DNA from 3 places in the Terrabacter sp. Soil811 genome. Region 1 is predicted to be linked to each of the others. Evidence: riboswitches for the same ligand, from Rfam matches in the RefSeq annotation. Region 1 holds a riboswitch; each other region holds the start of a gene.
The links. A riboswitch is a leader RNA that binds a small molecule or an ion and turns the genes downstream of it on or off. The one in region 1 is predicted to bind cyclic di-AMP.
Positions count from the first base shown of each region.

Region 2: another riboswitch for cyclic di-AMP. It lies ahead of ASH01_RS18395 (CHAP domain-containing protein); the one in region 1 lies ahead of ASH01_RS08715 (C40 family peptidase).
Region 3: another riboswitch for cyclic di-AMP. It lies ahead of ASH01_RS03925 (LysM peptidoglycan-binding domain-containing protein); the one in region 1 lies ahead of ASH01_RS08715 (C40 family peptidase).

Region 1 covers NZ_LMSX01000007.1:385,109-391,285, reverse strand. Annotated here, with positions in the region: gene ASH01_RS08730 (acyl-CoA dehydrogenase) at 1-1,315, opposite strand, end outside; gene ASH01_RS08725 (hypothetical protein) at 1,569-1,775, shown strand; tRNA gene ASH01_RS22925 (tRNA-Gly) at 1,979-2,052, opposite strand; gene ASH01_RS08720 (FBP domain-containing protein) at 2,165-2,659, opposite strand; cyclic di-AMP (ydaO/yuaA leader) riboswitch at 3,081-3,223, shown strand; gene ASH01_RS08715 (C40 family peptidase) at 3,258-3,776, shown strand; gene ASH01_RS08710 (DUF6345 domain-containing protein) at 3,904-5,535, shown strand; tRNA gene ASH01_RS08705 (tRNA-Gly) at 5,598-5,671, opposite strand; gene ASH01_RS08700 (hypothetical protein) at 5,782-6,177, shown strand, end outside.
Region 2 covers NZ_LMSX01000010.1:235,217-241,393, forward strand. Annotated here, with positions in the region: gene ASH01_RS18385 (CHRD domain-containing protein) at 1-274, shown strand, start outside; gene ASH01_RS18390 (sortase domain-containing protein) at 329-1,120, shown strand; cyclic di-AMP (ydaO/yuaA leader) riboswitch at 1,460-1,647, shown strand; gene ASH01_RS18395 (CHAP domain-containing protein) at 1,652-2,539, shown strand; gene ASH01_RS18400 (alkene reductase) at 2,819-3,889, shown strand; gene ASH01_RS18405 (GNAT family N-acetyltransferase) at 4,053-4,700, opposite strand; gene ASH01_RS18410 (potassium channel family protein) at 4,710-5,477, opposite strand; gene ASH01_RS18420 (hypothetical protein) at 6,116-6,177, shown strand, end outside.
Region 3 covers NZ_LMSX01000001.1:843,207-849,383, forward strand. Annotated here, with positions in the region: gene ASH01_RS03905 (arylsulfatase) at 1-1,892, shown strand, start outside; gene ASH01_RS03910 (hypothetical protein) at 1,965-2,672, shown strand; gene ASH01_RS03915 (DUF6325 family protein) at 2,860-3,306, opposite strand; tRNA gene ASH01_RS03920 (tRNA-Thr) at 3,468-3,543, opposite strand; gene ASH01_RS03925 (LysM peptidoglycan-binding domain-containing protein) at 3,705-4,355, opposite strand; cyclic di-AMP (ydaO/yuaA leader) riboswitch at 4,359-4,546, opposite strand; gene ASH01_RS03930 (serine/threonine-protein kinase) at 4,867-6,177, opposite strand, start outside.

The sequences.
Region 1 (6,177 bases):
GGTAGTCCTGCAGGAAGCCCGAGCCGCCGTAGGTCTGGAGCGACTCGGTGCCGAGCAGCACCCAGGCGCGCTCGGAGCCGAGGCCCTTGACGAGGGGCAGCATGAGGTCGCTGATCCGGTTGGCGACCTCGGCCGCCGAGCCCCTCTCGAGCGGCACGGCCGGGTTGCCGGCCTGCGCCTGGTTGACCGCGTCCTGCTGGCTCGCGGTGTAGATGACGAGGGCTCGCAGGCCCTCGGCATACGCCTTCTGGAGCATGAGCGAACGGCGGACGTCGGGGTGGTGCGTGATGGTGACGCGCGGCGCCGCCTTGTCGGTCATCTGCGTCAGGTCGGCGCCCTGGACGCGCTCCTTGGCGTACTCGAGGGCGTTGAGGTAGCCGGTCGAGAGTGTGGCGATCGCCTTGGTGCCGACGAACATCCGGGCGTTCTCGATGACCTTGAACATCTGGGCGATGCCGTCGTGCACGTCGCCGAGCAGGGTGCCGACGGCCGGCTCGTGCTCGCCGAAGGTGACCTCGCACGTGGTGCTGACCTTGAGGCCCATCTTGTGCTCGACGTTGGTGACGTGGGCGCCGTTGCGCTCGCCGAGCTCGCCGGTCTCGAGGTCGACCTGGAACTTCGGCACGATGAAGAGGGAGAGGCCCTTGGTGCCGGGGCCTGCGCCCTCGGGGCGGGCCAGGACGAAGTGGACGACGTTGTCGACCATGTCGGACTCGGCCGAGGTGATGAAGCGCTTGACGCCGGTGATGTGCCACGTGCCGTCGGGCTGCTGGACGGCCTTGGTGCGGCCCGCGCCGACGTCGGAGCCGGCGTCGGGCTCGGTGAGCACCATGGTCGTGTGCCAGGCCTGGTCGACGATGTGCTTGGCGAGCTTCTTCTGGTCGTCGGTGCCGAGGTGCCAGAGGAGGTTGGCGAAGGAGTAGCTCGCCGTGAACATGTGGATCGCGGGGTTGGCGCCGCAGACCATCTCGGCGACCGACCAGCGCAGGGAGGCCGGCACGACCATGCCGCCGAGCTCGGCGGGGACGTCGAGGTTGCCCCAGTCGCCGTCGACGTAGGCCTTGAACGACTTCTTGAACGACTCGGGCATCGTCACCGACTGGCCGACCGGGTCGTAGACGGGCGGGTTGCGGTCGCTGTCGAGCAGGCTGTCGGCCAGCTCGTGCTCGGCGAGGCGTGAGACCTCGCGGAGGATGTCCTTGGCGGCGTCGACGTCGACGTCGGCGTAGATGCCGGTGCCGAGGACGTCCTGACGGTTGAAGACCTCGAAGAGGTTGAACTCGAGGTCACGCACATTGCTCTTGTAGTGGCCCATCCGGGGACCCTCCACGTTCTGTCGCTCGTCGTGCGTCCGCGCTGTCGTCGGCGGGCGCGCCAAGTTACTGGCCGGTCACTTCCATGATGCTACTGACCGGTAACGATCGCAAGGGGGAGAGGTCACGGTTGCGCCACGAGCGGCCTCCGAGGGCGTATGCCGCCCGGCCGGCCTGTGCGCCACGCACCCGTCGCCGGGACGGCCCGGTCGCAAACGGGGTGCGTCACGCGTCGGGAGCCGCTGGGATGGGGACATGGACGCCCGTCACCGCCTCGCCCTGGACCCCTTCGACTGGCAGCGCACCGCCTCGGGCCAGATCCGCGTGAGCCGGGGTGGCCGGCTCGTCGCCGGCGCAGCCGCACGCCGGCTCGAACGGGTGCTCGACGGCGACGACGAGGACGCGGTCCAGCACGCCCTGGCCCGGGCGACCGGCAACTACCGGCGCGGCAACGAGCGCTGACGGTGGGGAGCGCCGGCCACCCGGCCCGCGAGCCCCGACCCGACGGCATACGTGCTCGGACGGCATACGTGCCCGGACGGCATACGTGCCCGGACGGTATACGTGCCCGGACAGCAGAAGGGCCCGGACAGCAGAAGGGCCCGGACAGCAGAAGGGCCCGGACAGCAGAAGGGCCCGGTCACGGAGACCGGGCCCTTCCCATCTGGAGCAGGCGGCACGAATTGCACGTACGTCTTCCTTCTGGAAGAAGGCTGTTCTGCTACTGAACTACGCCTGCGAGGCGTCGCCAACCGTAGCAACAGTCGGGCCGCGACGTCCAAACGGCGCTCGGGCGCGCCGCCGGACCGCCCGCTCGGGTCCGGGCCGACGCGCTCGAGGTCAGCCGACGGTCACGAGCCGTCGCGCAGGCGGCGGGCGAAGGCCGACGACCGCGCCCGCAGCTCCTCGACACGTCGCTCGTCGAGGGCGAGCGGGTCGAGGCCGCCCTCCATGCCGTTCGGCGGGCGCCGGACGTGCGTCGAGCAGCTGAAGTCGGCGTGCACGAGGGTGCCGAGGCTGTTGCCCTCGCGGCCGGATGCCCCGGCCCGCCGGGCCACGAAGAGGGCCACCTCGCTCGTCGCAAAGGCGTCCTCGCACCAGGCGCACATCGCGCTCGCCTTGCGCGTGCGCTCTGCGGTCCGGAGGAGGAAGCCGACGGGTTCCTCGTCGACCGGGACGACGGCGTAGGCCCGTTGCGGGTTGCTGCGGTCGACCCAGCCGAGGTAGTCGAGCGTCTCCCAGCGCCATCCGAGGTCGAGGTCGGCGGGAAGGGTGGCCTGCTTGGCCTCACGCCGGGAGGCGTTGACGAAGGAGGCGCGAATCTCGTTGTCCGTCAATGGTTTCACGGTCTGTTCCTGTCAGTCGGGCAGGACCGGGTGACCCGGTCAGCCGGGGTGGGGGAGGTGGGGCGGGACCCTGACCGCTGAGCAGGCCATGACGGCCACCCACCTCTCCGCGGGCCTCCCCGCTGACGACTGACGTGCCCCGACGGAGCAGCGTCCATGGTGTGTCACGACGTCCGCGGTGGTCCACCGGTTTACCGGAGCGCAGCAGCGCCGGACTGCGTATGCCGTGGGCTGCCGAGGACGTCCATCACGCCGCGGTGGCCGACGGAATGTCCGCTCCCACCGCATTTGACTTGTCAACTATTGCCACAATCTGTTCGTGTAGGACCCTTTTCGTGACCTGTCTGTCACCGTCGATGGATGCTCATCGCCCGGGGTCTCCCCCGAGCGGCCCACCGCACGCCGAGTCCTGTCCACCGGTGGGGCAGCAACGCAATAACGGACAGGAGTGGGGGACCCACTTTCGGGCCGGCCAGCCGGTCCTTGGGGTGAAGCCGCATCTGCGGCCGGGCATCTTCCGCCCGAACCCGACAGCTCACCTCACAGGCGTGGGAAGGAATCCACCATGCCCGCTTCTACCCTTGCACGCCGAATTCCCTTGCAGTCCCTGGCTATCACGCCACTTCTCGCAGCCGCCCTCCTCGTCGGGACGGGTAGCGCGCCGACATCGTCGGTGACGCCCCAGGCGGCCTCTCGAGCGGGAACCGCTCCGGTCACCATCAAGGCCAAACCGGTCGCCTACGTCTCGGCCGCCACGCGTGCTGCGCGCGGCAGGACCGCCGTCAGGATCGCCGCCGCACAGCAGGGCGATCCCTACCGCTACGGGGCCGCGGGCCCGTCGGCGTTCGACTGCTCCGGCCTCGTCTACTACACCTACCGCACCCGTCTCGGCGTCGGCGTCCCGCGCACCGCCAACGCACAGAGACTCGCCAGCGTCCGCATCAGCAAGGCGAACGTCCAGCAGGGCGACCTCATCTTCTTCATGTCCGGGGGCCGCGCCTACCACGTCGGCATCTACGCCGGCTACGGCAAGGTCTGGCACGCACCCAGACCCGGCCAGCGCGTCCAGCTCTCGAGGATCTGGACGACGAGCTGGGTCGCAGGCCGCATGCCCTGACGCCCGTCACACCGTCCCGTGACCGGTGTCGGGCGCGTCCGCCACCGGCCACGGGACGGCGTATCAGTGACTGTCCCGTGGGCCTCTGTCCCCTGCGTCGTCCGACGTCCGGACCAGGGAGATCTCCATGACCACGTCACTGCCCGTCTTCGAGCTGGGCCGACCGCGGCTCGACCTCGAACGCGTCGCCGCCCTCGCCGCCGACCTGCTGGAGCTGCGGGGAGAGGTGACCGAGGACGGGGACCGTCTCTCCGTCTCCGACGAGAACCTCGTGCTCGAGGTCTTCACCGCCTCCGGCGAGCTCTTCGCGGCGGACCGTTCGCAGCTGCACAACCCATCCCTGCGACCCGTGCTGCCCACGCCTGAGGAGGCCTACGCGCGGGCGAGGGACCTCATGGAGCGCCACGCCCTCGCGCCGCGGACCGGTGAGCTCGTCGAGCTCGTCGAGCTCGGCCCCGGCGGTACCCACGTCGCTGCACGGGCACGCCGCCGCGCACGTGCGGACCGGCGCACCCGGCAGCTGGACGTGCAGGCACGCTTCACCCTCGGCATCCGCAACCCCGGGGTCGACTCGGAGCCGAAGGTCCTCCCGGTCATCGGCGGTGGTGGGAAGCTCTCGTTCACCTTCGGTGACGGGGGGCGGCTCATCGGCGCCAACGGCGGCTTCCGCCCGGTCGGCGAGCCGACGTTCGTCGACGCGCTCGACGTCGACGAGGCGTTCGAGAGGCTCGGCTCGGGCGACAAGCTCGACCGCGAGGGTGCCTACCTCGCGTACTACCTCGCGCCGGGTGACGTCGGTCAGGAGGTGCTCACGCCGGTGTGGGTCTTCACGAGCGCGTTCGACGTCGAGCACGCCGGTGGCAGGGGTCGATCGACCGTGCACGGGCGCCACACCTTCGTGGCGGCCACCGACCGCGGACCCGTCTTTGCGCAGGTGGAGGAGCAGTCGGAGCGGGGGGACAGGCCCCCGGCAGCCCGGAGACCCTTCGACCGCAACGGGGCCCGAGCCGACCGTGCAGTCAACCCGAGCGAGGCGGGCACCAGCTGGGTCAGGCAGATCGACCAGAGCACGCCCCTGGGTGGCAGCCCTGCCAACGCCCAGGGCTTCGTCGACGGCCTGTCGGCCGACGGGTGGCAGACGAACTTCAACTGGGGCGACCTCAACGCCTGGGAGTCGGACTGGCACTCCGACGACGACACGTGGGTCGACGCCGCCGACTTCGTCTTCTACACCGGCCACGCCAACCAGAACGGCTGGGTGCTGTGCGTGCCCGGCAAGAAGCAGTCGGTGCTCCTGACCCCGAGCTCCGTCGGTGCGGCGCCGGCATCACCCGGCGACCTCTACGGCCAGAACGACCTCGAGTGGTTCGCCGTGGCCGCCTGCGGGCCGCTCCAGGACGACGTCATCTCGGCCGGTGGCGGCGACGTGCTGAGCCGCTGGGACGGCGCCTTCGACGGCCTGCACACGATGCTCGGCTACGGCGCGATCACCTTCGACAACACCGATGAGGGACGCAAGCTGGCCCGCTACACCCGCGACGGAATGAGCGTCATCGATGCCTGGTTCCGGACCGCCAAGGAGGTCCAGCCAGCCACGAACGGAGAGGCCGCGCCCGACGGCCCGGACGTGTGGGTGGGTGCCATGTGGGTCACCAAGGCGGGCGTCGACCCCTCTGGCGACCACATCTGGGGCCACGGCTCGGTCGCCGCTGACCCGACGGCACCCACGCAGCTCGTCTGCATGTGGACGACCTGCTAGGCGGACGCCGCGAGACGAGCGAAGGCCCCGAACGGCATACCGGTCGGGGCCCTCGCGTCGTGTGGAGCGAGCGACGGGAATCGAACCCGCGTATCCAGCTTGGGAAGCTGGCGCTCTACCATTGAGCTACGCTCGCACGGGCCGCCCGGAGGTGCCCCGCGAAAGGGTCCGCAAGGCGGCACGCGGCGTCAGTGTAGCCGACACCGCGCCAGTGCCAGGAACGCGACCCCAGGGGCCGAAACCGTCATGGATCTCGCCAAGCAGACCGCCTTCGTCGACCATGTCCGCGAGCGCGGCGGGGCGAGTGCCCAGGTGGCCGTCACCCTCGAGCAGTTCTTCGAGGGCAACGACTGCGAGTGGTGCATCGCGCCGAACCGTCCCGAGGACGTGCCGCTCGACACCGTGCGCCGGGTGCTCTTCGAGCTGCGCGAGCACCCGGAGGTGCACGACGTGCGGGTGGAGCTCGACGTCCTCGAGTTCCAGGACTTCCCCGACGACGAATGGCCCTACGCGAGTGGGGTGGCCGTCATCACGACCCTGCTCCCCGAGGAGGTCGACGCGATGACGATCGATGCCGACACCGAGTCGAGCGGCGGCCCCGCCGCGAGCGCGCAGTGGCTCGTCGACGGGCCGGTCGTGCCC
Region 2 (6,177 bases), on a different contig from region 1:
CCACGGTGTCGACTACAACAAAGACGGCAAGTACTCCGGTGCCACGAAGAGCGACCTCATGCCGTCGCTCCCGACCGAGGCCACCGACCCGGCCCTGTGTGGCGCGCTGCGCGTCGCCCCGGCCGGCGGCATGCACACCGGCGGCGGCCAGGCCGCTGACGGCCTCAAGAGCGGTGGCCAGAACGAGGCCCTCATGCTCGTCGGTGCTGGCGCCCTGCTCGCCGCGGCCGGGACCGGCGCCTTCGCCGCCCGTCGCACCCGCTCGCGCGCCTGAGCGACCGACACCGAGCGACCGACACCGACACGACCGACCGGGAGTGACCCGACCATGAGCGCACCGACCGGCTCCACGCCCGAGCCGACGTCGCCCACCGGCAAACGCAGCACCCGCCGCATCAGCGCGGGCGTGACGGCGGCGCTGGCGGTCACGGCAGTGCTCGTCGTCATCGGGATCGTCGCGCTCGTGGTCGGCCTCAGAGGGAGCTCGGGGACCCCCGGCCCGCCGCAGCCCGCGGCGGGCGGGGTCGCCACGGCCAGCGCCCCCGCGACGCCCGGCCCGTCCTCGTCCAGCCCGTCGGCGTCCCCCGGTCAGGGTGGGACACCGGCGGCGGGCAGGACGGCCGGCGCCGCGCCGGGCACCGTCGGCATCGGTGACTTCCTCGAGGCGTCCGAGCCGACGTCGATCGAGATCCCGTCGATCGGGGTGCGCTCCTCGCACTTCGTCCGGCTCGGCATCCAGGCCGATGGCACGATCTCCGTGCCGGGCACGGCCCAGGAGGTCGGGATCTACGACGCCGGCCCCACGCCCGGCCAGCTCGGCCCGTCGGTCCTCGCCGCACACGTCGACACCCCCTCGGGCGTCCCGGGCATCTTCTACGAGCTGGGCAAGGTCAGGGCCGGTGACGTCGTCAAGGTGTCGCGCCGGGACGGGTCGCACCTGACCTTCACCGTCGACAAGGTCGCGGCCTACAAGAAGTCCCAGTTCCCGACCGAGCTCGTCTACAAGGGCGACTTCACCCAGGCCGAGATCCGCCTCGTGACGTGTGGCGGGCCGACCGACAGCCGCAACGAGTACCGCGACAACGTCGTGGTCTTCGGCCACCTCTCGCGCGCCGCCTGACGACCGCTCCGGGACCGCGCCCGGCCCGACCCGCAGTCGAGCCTCGCTCGAGCCACACTCGAGCCACTTCAGCCCGGCGTATGCCGCGGGGTCCCCACCGAGGGACCCCGCGGCATACCCGTGGGGGGCTTGTCGAGGACCCCCTCCGGATGTGATCCACGTCTCACCCAGCTGAAGGTAAAGCGTTGGTATAGACGGGCACTTCGGACATTCAGGGGCGATCGGCGCGCGTCGTCGTTACCGTGGCGTGACATTTGCCAGCCGCCTCGTCTAGTCTTCCGGGAGTTCGGCCACCTGGCCGGGCTCTCGCGAGGTGGACCGCCTAGTCCTGTCACCGCCTGACGAGAGAGATCGAACCTTGTGACAGGAGCGGAGGAACCACACGTTTCTCCGGACGTCCTACGCAACGACTTCGGACGTCCTTGGGGTGAAGACCCACCCGCCACGCGAGCATCGCGGGGCGGGGGTGGCCCGGGCACCTTTCCGCCCGAACCCGACAGCTAACTTCGTAGGCGCGGAGAGGTAACACGCGTGAACACTGAGAACATCCGCGGTCGCCATCGTGCGCCAGGCCGCCACAACCCCCTCAACGAACTCAAGCTCCTCGCCCGTGAGTCGGCTCAGCCGGCCATGAAGGCGGGCGCCGTCGTCGCCGCCACCGGTGGCCTGGTCGCCACCTTCGCCAACCCGGCGAGCGCCGACACCCTGTCGCCCAACTCGGGCGACGTCGCGGCTGCTGCCGGTGTCGACGCCGCGGCTCCCGCCGCTGTCGGTCCGGCCACGGCTGCCACCCCGGCCGCGTCGACCGCGCTGTCGAAGATCGGCTTCGCCCCGGCCGCGCAGAAGGCCGTCGCCCACCGCGTCGCGCCGGCCAAGCCGCAGGTCATCGAGGACGTCCAGGTCAAGTCCGAGCGGGCTGCCGCCAAGGCCGCAGCCCAGGCCGCCGCCCAGCGCAAGACCGCCTCCCAGCGCGCCTCCCGCGACCTGACCCGCGCCACGCTGACGACGAGCACGTCGTCGGCGAAGGCGAGCGTCAACTCCACGACACCGAGCGCCTCGTCCGGCGTGCGCGCCTCCTCCAACTGGGCCACCGCGGGCCAGTGCACCTGGGGCGCCCTCAACAAGTGGTACCAGTCCGAGGGCTACTACCCCGGCGGCTGGACCGGCAACGCCATGGCGTGGGCCTCGGGCGCAGCATCCGCGGGCTACACCGTGACGGGCACGCCGCGCACGCGGTCGATCCTCGTCATGCAGCCCGGCGTCCACGGCTCCTCGAGCGTCGGCCACGTCGCCTGGGTGACCGCGGTCAACGGCAACGAGGTGACGATCATCGAGATGAACGCCCTCGCCGGTGCGTACAACTACAACACGCGCACGCTGACCGACGGTCCCGGCATGAAGTACATCTACGTGCCGTGACCCACCGGGTCGTCATCTCGACGACCTCCGCGACGACCACCGCGGAGTTCTCCACGAGCTGAGCGCGTACGAAGGGGAGGATGCCTGCGCATCCTCCCCTTCGGCATACCCACCCGAACCCTCCGGCCCGCGTGGGATCCCCCACACGCGCAACCCTGGACACACGGGAATGATCGACCGCCTGCCCTCCTTGTCGCCTAGGTAGTTGAAGGCTCCACCGATAGACGGTGGGGGCCGCCAACCGCCACCGACAGTCCCCTAGACGTGAGGAGCAGGCCTGTGTCCACGGCCTTCGAGAGCATCCGCATCGGCCGCTGGGACCTTCCCCAGCGCTTCGTCATGGCCCCGCTGACCCGCAACCGCGCGGGCGAGGGCCAGGCACCGACCGAGCTCAACGCCGAGTACTACGGCCAGCGCGCGAGCGCCGGCCTCATCATCACCGAGGGCACCCAGCCGAGCGCCGTCGGGCAGGGCTACCTCGACACCCCCGGCATGCACTCCGACGAGCAGGTCGCCGGCTGGCGCCTCGTCGCCGATGCCGTGCACGAGGGCGACGGCCGCGTGGTCGTCCAGCTCATGCACGCCGGCCGCATCGCCCACCCCGACAACAAGGGCGGCCTCGAGAGCGTGGCGCCGAGCGCCATCGCCGCGCCCGGCGAGATCGTGACCCCGAACGGCCAGCAGGCGTATGCCGTCCCGCGGGCCCTGGAGACCGACGAGATCCCCGCGCTCGTGGCGGAGTTCGTCCACGCAGCGCGCCAGGCCGTCGCGGCCGGGCTCGACGGCGTCGAGGTGCACGCCGCGAACGGCTACCTGCCGCACCAGTTCCTCGCGCCGTCGAGCAACGAGCGCACCGACTCCTACGGCGGGTCGCCCGAGAACCGCGCCCGCCTGACCGTCGAGATCACGAAGGCCGTGGCCGAGGCGATCGGCGCCGACCGCGTCGGCATCCGCATCTCGCCCGCGCACAACATCCAGGGCGTCCTCGAGGAGGACGAGGCCGAGACGGCCGCGACCTACGAGTCGCTCGTCGAGGGCATCGCCCCGCTCGGGCTCGCCTACCTCAGCATCCTCGGCGACCCGGAGTCCGACCTCGTCCGCGATCTGCGCAAGCGTTTCGACGGCCCGGTCATCCTCAACACCGGCTTCGGCAAGGTCACCGAGCTGGCCGACGTCGAGGACATCCTCGAGCGCGACCTCGGTGACCTCGTCGCCGTGGGGCGCGAGTTCCTCGCCAACCCGGACCTCGTCCGTCGCTGGCGCGAGGGCGCCCCGCTCAACGAGCCGAACTCCGCCACCTTCTACGGCGGCGGCGCCGAGGGCTACACGGACTACCCCGCCCTCCCCTGACACCCCACCGTCGAGTGAGCGCCCGGTAACAGTCGAGTGAGCGCCCCGTCACAGACCACCTGTGGCGGGGCGCTCACTCGACTGGGACGGAGCGCTCACTCGACTGGGCCAGGTCGGATGGGCATCGGCGTAGGCCGGTCAGGTGGGCACCGGCGCTCGCCGGTCAGGTGGGCTCGGGCGGGTTCTCGGCGCCACCCCCGGACGGGAGCGGGTCGCCGAGGGGTCGCTGGACCCACGCGACGTCGTGCGAGGCGCCGAACTTCCAGCCGATGTCGCGGTAGGTGCCGACCGGCTCGAAGCCCATCGCCGCGTGCAGCCGGCCGCTCGCCTCGTTGGGCTGGGTCATCCCGGCCGCGGCCATCCGGTAGCCGCGGGCCGTGAGCCGCTCGAGCAGCGCCTCGTAGAGCCGCCGCCCGCCGCCGCGACCGCGCTGGTCGCCCGCGAGGTAGACCGACACCTCGCACGACCACCGGTACGCCGCCCGCTCCTTGAACGGTCCGGCATACGCGTAGCCGACGACCTCGCCCGCGTCCTCGAGCACGAGGAAGGCGTGCCGCGCCTGCGCCTTGGCGATCCGGCGCTCCATCTCGGCGACGTCCGGCGGCTCCGTCTCGAAGGTGACCGTCGTGCCGGTGACGTAGGGGGCGTAGATCGCAGCGCACGCGGCGGCGTCGCCGGGCGTGGCATCACGCACCGCCGGCGCATCGGTCGCATCGGTCGTACCCGTCGTAGCGGTCGCCGCGATCCGGTCGAGAACGTCGGGCACGTCGGGCACGTCGGGCACGTCGGGCACGTCGGGAACGTCGGACATGCGCCGATGCTAGGCCGAGCCCTCGGCACCGGGCCTGCCCGGTGGGCCGTCCTCCGGCTCCTCCGGCTCGCCCTCGGGAGGCGGCTGCTGCGTCCTCGACGAGTCCAACGCCTCGAAGAGGGTGCGAGGGGCCCGGGCCCCGCCCGGCACCCCGCCGGCGCCGACAGCGGCCGAGGCACGCGGCATACCCGCCGCGAAGCGAGCGACGATGAGCGCGACGAAGGTGACGAGGTAGACCTGGCCGATGACGGCCTCACTCGCCGCGGCCATCCGCCCGAGATCCGTCACTGCTGCGACGTCACCGAAACCGACCGTCGAGATCGTCACGAGGCTGAAGTACATGTACGTCGTCGTCGGCACGTCCTCACCGAAGAACGGGGTCGACGTGAACGCATCGAGGGTCTGGAAGAGGAAGGCATAGGTCACGGCGATCTGGAGGTAGGCAGCGACCGAGCCCATGATGGTCTGGACGGTGACCACCGTGTGCTGCAGCACCCGTCGGGCGATGAGCACCGGCGTCAGCGCGGCGGCGAGCAGCCACACCGTCTCGGGGGGCACCGTCTGGGTGCCGTCGGCGCGACGGTAGGTCAACGTCGCGACGCTGAGGATGAGGACCGCGGCGACGAGGACGTTGACGGCCCGACGCCAGCGACGTCGCAACCCTGACGCACGGGCGGCCGCGACGAGCGCCAGGCCACTGATCGCGTGCGCGAAGAGCTGGGCGACGACCGAGCCACGGGTGTCGACGAGTCCTTGGACGGCGATCGTGGCCAGCACGAGGACGAGGACGAGTCCGTACCGATCGAGGAGGGGGCGGCGGACGAGGACTTTTCGGCGCTCCGCGCGGCTCGTCGGGCCGGAAAGGTTGGGCCGGTCTGGACGGTCTGGACGGTCTGGACGGTCTGGACGGTCTGGACGGCCGGGCGCACTCGTCGGGGCGGTCCTCGGCGCCTTCGCGTCGTCGTCCGCCCCGCGTTCGGGCCCGCGCTTCTGCCCACGCTCCTGCCCGTGATCGGGCCCGCTGCTGGACTCGGCCATGCCGCCCTCCTCGAGGGTCGCGGGGGATGGGCTCCCGAGTCCGAGGATAGGGCGGTGGGGCCACCCGCGCGCGTAGGTCGTCAGAGACCGCGCCGACCGAGGGCGTACGCGTGGTCGAGCACTCCTCGGCGGTCTCCTCCGGCGTCAGCGCGGACGTGTCGAACCCACCAGCCGATCTCACCGACATCCCGCCGCATCAGGGCCACGAGCGCCTCCCGCCCGTCGGAGTCGAACTGGTCCTCGGGGTCGCGCAGCCCGTTGCGCCGGCACGGGTCGTATGCCGCCGCGAGCGTGGTCGGGCAGACACGGTGACGTACGCTCGAGGTGGGTCGACGAACCCGGGCTGCCGAGCAGCCAGGCCACGAGAGGAGACGGACATGAGCGTCCTGCGCCATCGAGCGTCCGCCGACGTGGCCGCGCTCCCCGCCCTCGCCGCGCA
Region 3 (6,177 bases), on a different contig from region 1:
CGACCGGGCGCGGCTTCGAGCGCTGGTACGGGTTCCTCGGGGCCGAGACCAGCCAGTGGTACCCGGAGATCACCTACGACAACCACCCGGTCGACCAGCCGAGATCGCCCGAGGAGGGATACCACTTCGGTGAGGACATCACCGACAAGGCCATCGAGTTCATCATGGACGCCAAGGCCGTCGCGCCGGACAAGCCCTTCTTCCTCTACTACGCACCGGGTGCCGCGCACGCGCCGCACCACGCGCCCAAGGCGTGGATCGAGAAGTACGCCGGGCGCTTCGACGCGGGCTACGAGGCGATGCGTGAGGCCACCCTGGCCCGTCAGGTCGAGATGGGCATCGTCCCGGCGAACACCGAGCTCCCACCGATGAACCCGATCGGCACGCCGGAGACGCGCACCGGCCCGGACGGCCAGCCGTTCTCGGCCGTCGACACCACGCGGCCGTGGGACTCGCTGTCCGAGCAGGAGCGGCGCCTCTTCGCCCGGATGGCGGAGGTGTACGCCGGTTTCCTGTCCCATGCCGACGCCCAGATCGGTCGGTTGCTCGACTACCTCGAGGAGACGGGCCAGCGGGAGAACACCATGGTCATCCTCGTCTCGGACAACGGTGCGAGTGGTGAGGGCGGCCCGGACGGGTCGGTCAACGAGATGTTGTTCATGAACGGCATCCCCGACGACATCGACGTCAACCTCGCCATGCTCGACGAGCTGGGCGGGCCCAAGACGTACAACCACTACCCGAACGGGTGGGCGATGGCGTTCAACACGCCCTTCAAGATGTGGAAGCGCTACGAGTTCAACGGAGGCACCTCCGACCCGTGCGTCATCTCGTGGCCGGCCGGCATGACCTCCAAGGGTGAGATCCGGGAGCAGTACCACCACGCCATCGACCTGGTGCCCACCGTCCTCGACGCCCTCGGCATCGAGGCCCCGGAGACCATCAAGGGCCACACGCAGAGCCACTTCGACGGCGTCAGCATGCGCTACAGCTTCGACGACCCCGAGGCCCCCGGGCGGCGGCAGACGCAGTTCTACTCGATGCTGGGCTCGCGGGGCATCTGGCACGACGGCTGGAAGGCCATCACCACGCACCCGACGATCAGCGGTTGGTCGCACTTCAACGACGACGAGTGGGAGCTCTACCACGTCGAGGTCGACCGCTCCGAGCTGCACAACCTGGCGGCGGAGCAGCCCGACAAGCTCCGTGAGATGGTCAACCTCTGGTACGCCCAGGCCGGCGCCAACGAGGGGTTCCCCCTCGATGACCGTTCGGCGCTGGAGATCCTCGTGTCCCCCCGGCCCCAGCTGTCGGCCCCGCGCGACCGGTACGTCTACTACCCCAACCACGCCGAGGTGCCCGAGGCCCAGGCCGTCGTGGTGCGCGGCCGGTCATTCGTCATCGGCGCGCTGGTCGACATCCCCGAGCCGGGCGCCCAGGGCGTGCTCTTCGCCCAGGGGTCGCGGTTCGGCGGACACAGCCTCTACGTCAAGGACAACCGGCTGCACTACGTCAACAGCTTCGTGGGCCTGTTCGAGCAGAAGGTCGTCGCGACCGAGGACCTGCCCACCGGCGAGAACCTCATCCTGTCGGCGTCGTTCGTCAAGGACGGCACGGAGCAGACCCCCGTCGCCACCGGCACCCTGTCGCTCTACCACGGCGACACCCTGGTCGGAGAAGGCCAGATCAAGCTCCAGCCCGGCAGCTACATGATCGCCGGGGAGGGACTGGCGGTGGGCCGCGACATGGGCGACCCGGTCACGCAGGACTACCCCGGCGAGCGCCCGTACCGGTTCACGGGAGGCACCATCAGGCGCGTCGCCGTCGACGTGAGCGGCGAGCCCTACGTCGACCTGGAACGTGAAGCGCAGGGCATGTTGATGCGTGAGTGAACCGCCACCGACCCCCGCAGGGTCGTCACACGATCGGTCCCGACGAAGGCCGCACGGGCCCACGGCTGGAGCATGAGCATGCATGAGGACGACCGTGGTCGGGCCGAGTCACCGGCCGACCTCGCACCACGGGGGCGGGTGCTCGACGAGATCCGCACACCGCGGGCGGCGGCCATCGCCGGGATCGCCTTCGCCGTGCTCCTGGGGGCGGTCGTCATCCTCATGTACCTGGCGCTCCCGGGCACCGGCGGCCGCTCGACGTGGATCACCGATGCGGAGCGCCGCGGCAGGGTCACGCTGGCGATGCAGCTCACCCCGTACGCGGGCATCGCCTTCCTGTGGTTCATCGGGGTGATCCGTTCCCGTCTCGGGCACCGCGAGGACAAGCTGTTCGCGACAGCCTTCCTCGGGTCGGGGCTGCTCTTCGTCGCCATGCTCTTCGCCGCATCTGCAGACGTCGGAGCCCTGCTCGCCCTCTACGACGGGCCCGACAGCGTCTCGCCGGAGTACGTCCGGCAGGTGGGGGCGGTCAGCACGGCCCTCCTGACGACGTTCGGCATCCGCATGGCAGCGGTCTTCACGATGGTCGTCACGAACCTCGGCCGTCGCACCGGGATCGTGCCTCGCTGGCTCGTGGCCGTGGGGTTCGTCGTCGCGCTGGTCCTGCTCCTTGCACCACCGCGGACGGTCTGGGCCGTCCTGCTCTTCCCGTTGTGGGTCCTGCTCCTCAGCCTGCACCTGCTGGTCACGTCGTTCCGACCGGAGCCGGCGACGGCGTAGGGCAGCGCAAGGAGCCGTGGAGCCCTGAGCGGGCCCCACGGCCCGAGTCACGCGTCAGCGGCGATCGCGGCGATCGTCGCGCCGGTCCTCACGGCGTTCACCGCGCCGGTGAATCCCGTGCGCGACGACGACGGCGCCGCCGACGGCGGCCACTGTCCTTCTCCTGCGCCTGGCTGCGAGTGGCATGTCAGGCTCCTTCCTCTTCGTCGGACTCGATGGCGGCGATGACGGCCTGGATCGGGATGCGCCCGCTGGCCACGAGCTGGCCGCCGGCGTGACGCACCGCCGCGCCGAAGGGAGCCGCCCACAGGTTCTCCCAGACCAGGACGGCCGCTGAGCTGCCGGGCTCGATGGTGTCGGCCAGGTCGGCGACGTCCTGCTCGCTGAGCAGCATGGCCAGCTCGGTCTCGTACGCACGGAGCTCGCCGATCTCCGAGTCCTCCAGGTCGGTCGCCTCGAAGGCCTCGAAGCTGCCGTCCTCCGCCTTCTTGAAGAACAGCAGGTCCAGGACCCGGATGAGCTCGCGATCCACGTAGTCCTTGAGGATCGGGGCGATCTTGCCGTTGAGGGTGCTGCCCTCGAACTCCACGACGATCCAGTCCACCGGACCGAGCTCGTCGACGTTGAGAGTCATGTCATCTTCTCCTTGAGGTGCGTCCGATGGATCGGTGCGTCCGATGGGGGACCGATCCCAACGCTAGGAGCCGCTCGTCCGTCCCGCGTCATCCGCCGGGGATGAGCCTCTCGCCGTGGGCACGCAGATGCGGGCCCGTCAGCCGGACTCGCACGTCACGGTGGAGCTGGCGAGGGGACTCGAACCCCTAACCGCCTGTTTACAAGACAGGTGCGCTACCAATTGCGCCACGCCAGCACGTCTCGGCGCGAGCGCCGCGGACGGGCGAAAGCGTAACCGAGCGGGACGGCATACGCCCAAACACCGGGCGCGAGCCGACGCCGGACATGAGAAGGACGGCCCCGCGCAAACCCAGGGGTTGGTCGCGCGAGGCCGTCCGGCTCAGTTGTATCAGGAACTCACGGGAGTCGCAGAGTCTGACCCACGAAGATGAGGTTCGGGTTGGTGACCCGGGCGCCGTTGGCCTTCCAGAGGGCCTTCCAGCCGCCGGCCACGTGGTAGCGCGCGGCGATCTTGCCGAGGGTGTCGCCGCTGTGCACGGTGACCTTCGCGCCCTTGGCGGTGTTCTTGACCGTGGGCTTCGTCGCGTACGTCTTCTTCTTGACGACCTTCTTCGTCGTCACGGGCTTGCGGACGGTCGACCGCGAGACCGGGTTCGTCGTCGCGCCACCGTTGGCCCGCGTCAGGCCGGCCCGCTGCGAGCACACCGGCCAGGCGCCGGGGCCCTGGGAGGCGAGGACGCGCTGCGCGATGGCGATCTGCTCGGCCCGCGTGGCGAGGTCGGCGCGCGACGCGAAGGCCGTGCCGCCGTAGCCACGCCACGTGCTCTGCACGAACTGGAGGCCGCCGTAGTAGCCGTTGCCGGTGTTGATGTGCCAGTTGCCGCTCGACTCGCACTGGGCGACGCGATCCCAGACCGAGGCGGCCTTGGCCGACCCGCCCGTGGCGATCCCACCGACGATGGTGGCGGCTCCAGCGATTCCGACTCCCGCGATGCGCTGCTTGGCCGAGATCTTCTTGGCCGCAGCATGCTTGGACATGTACTGCATGGGTGATCCTTCCTGACGCGCGCCTGCGGGGTTAGCTGTCGGGTTGGGGCGTCAGGTGCCCCGTCGCGGATGCGACTTCACCCCGAGACCAGATCTCGTCCTCTTGACATGCGCTTCGACACACATGCACTCACTGGCCACACTGGGTCCCCCGTCCTCGCCCGGCCCACGGGTGTGGGCTACATCCCTGGCTGGCGAGGCTCGGCGCGCTCAGGGAACGGATAAATGGGTGTCCATGTGAAGTTGTGGGAGCGTTCGTGTGGAGCCGGACGCGACGAAGCGACCCGGGAGCCGAGTGGTGCTGCTCCCGTTCGACCCGAAAGTCGAGGCCGCCGAGCACTGACGGTACGGGAGGTTTCCGCAGCGCACAAGGCACGTCGAGACACTTCCGTGATCTTTTTTTCAGCCCCAGATGCAGGTCGATGCGCTATGCACACAGGCCCCGCACAGAGGCCGCCCGGACGCCCCACAGGCCCCGCCCCGCACGCTCACCGTCTCGTGCGCCGAGCCGTCACTTCCCGAAAGGGTTCGTCGTGAACGGGTCCCACGTGAGGCTCGACCCGTGCTGCAGGGCCACGAGCGCAGCCGCGACGCCGAAGACGGCGAGCAGCCCGGAGACGATCTGCGCGGCCAGGCCGGCCGGCACGAGGAGCCGCGCCATCGAGCGCGAACCGCGTCGCAGCGAGGCGCCGCCGGGGCCCCACCACAGCATGAGCAGGCCGAGGACACCGCCGATCGCGAGCGTGATCGGTGTGCCCGGGCCGAGGTCGGTCCCCTGCGTGCCGGCGAGGAGCAGGGCGGCCGCGAAGACGCCGGCGAGCGCCACCGCCACGGGCAGGAGCAGCCCGACCCCCGTTGCGATGATGCCGACGACGAGGTGCCACGGGCTCGACACGACGGCGAAGGGCACGTCGCTGCGCCGGCGGCCGAAGTCGTAGCGGCGCAGCACGAGCGCCGTCACCGAGCGATCGGTGGCCCGGGCGAGCGCCGACAGGACGACGAGCACGACGAGGGCGATGCCCGGCCACGCCATGAGGGCACCGACCCAGGCGATCGCGACGGCGGCGAGCAGGCCGGTGCGCATCGGCAGTCCGATGCGCGGGTCGCCCTCGCGCTGGGCGGGCTCGTCGTCCTCGTCCCACTCGTCGTCGGGCCAGTAGCCGTCCTGCGGAGCCGGTTCGACGTCCTGGCCGCCGCGCCCGTGTCGGGCATCGTAGGCCTGGGCGCCACCCCAGTCGTCCGGCGACGTGGGCTCGTCGTCCCAGCCGTGGTCGTATGCCGCCGGGCCGGGATCGGGCGACCGTGGACCGGTCGGGGGCGGGGCCCACCGCACCGGGTTCCCCGCGGCCGCACCAGCGCCCACGGCGCCTGCCGTGCCTGCCGTGCCTGCTGTGCCTGCTGTGCCGACGGGCGGCATGACGGCGGTGCTGCCGTGCTGCACGACCTGGGTGTCTCCGGGGGTCGCGCTGACGCGGCCGTCGTCCCACGGGTTGCCGCTCGGCGTCGGCACGGTCGCCGCGCGGCCGGCGGCGTAGAGCTCGAGCGCCGCGATGACCTCGTCGGCGTGGGGGCGAAGCCGCGGGTCGGGAGAGAGGGACGCGCGCAGCAGCGGCACGAGGCGCGGGTCGACGCCCTCGAGGTCGACGTCACCGGCACGGACGCGGGTGAGCACGGCGTCCATGCGGGCGCGGCCGAACGGCGGACGGCCCGACGCGGCATACGTGATCGTGGCGGCCCAGCCCCACCAGTCGGTGGCGTCCGTGATGGCGGCACCCTCGACGAGCTCGGGCGAGAGGTAGCCGGGCGTGCCCATGACCAGCCC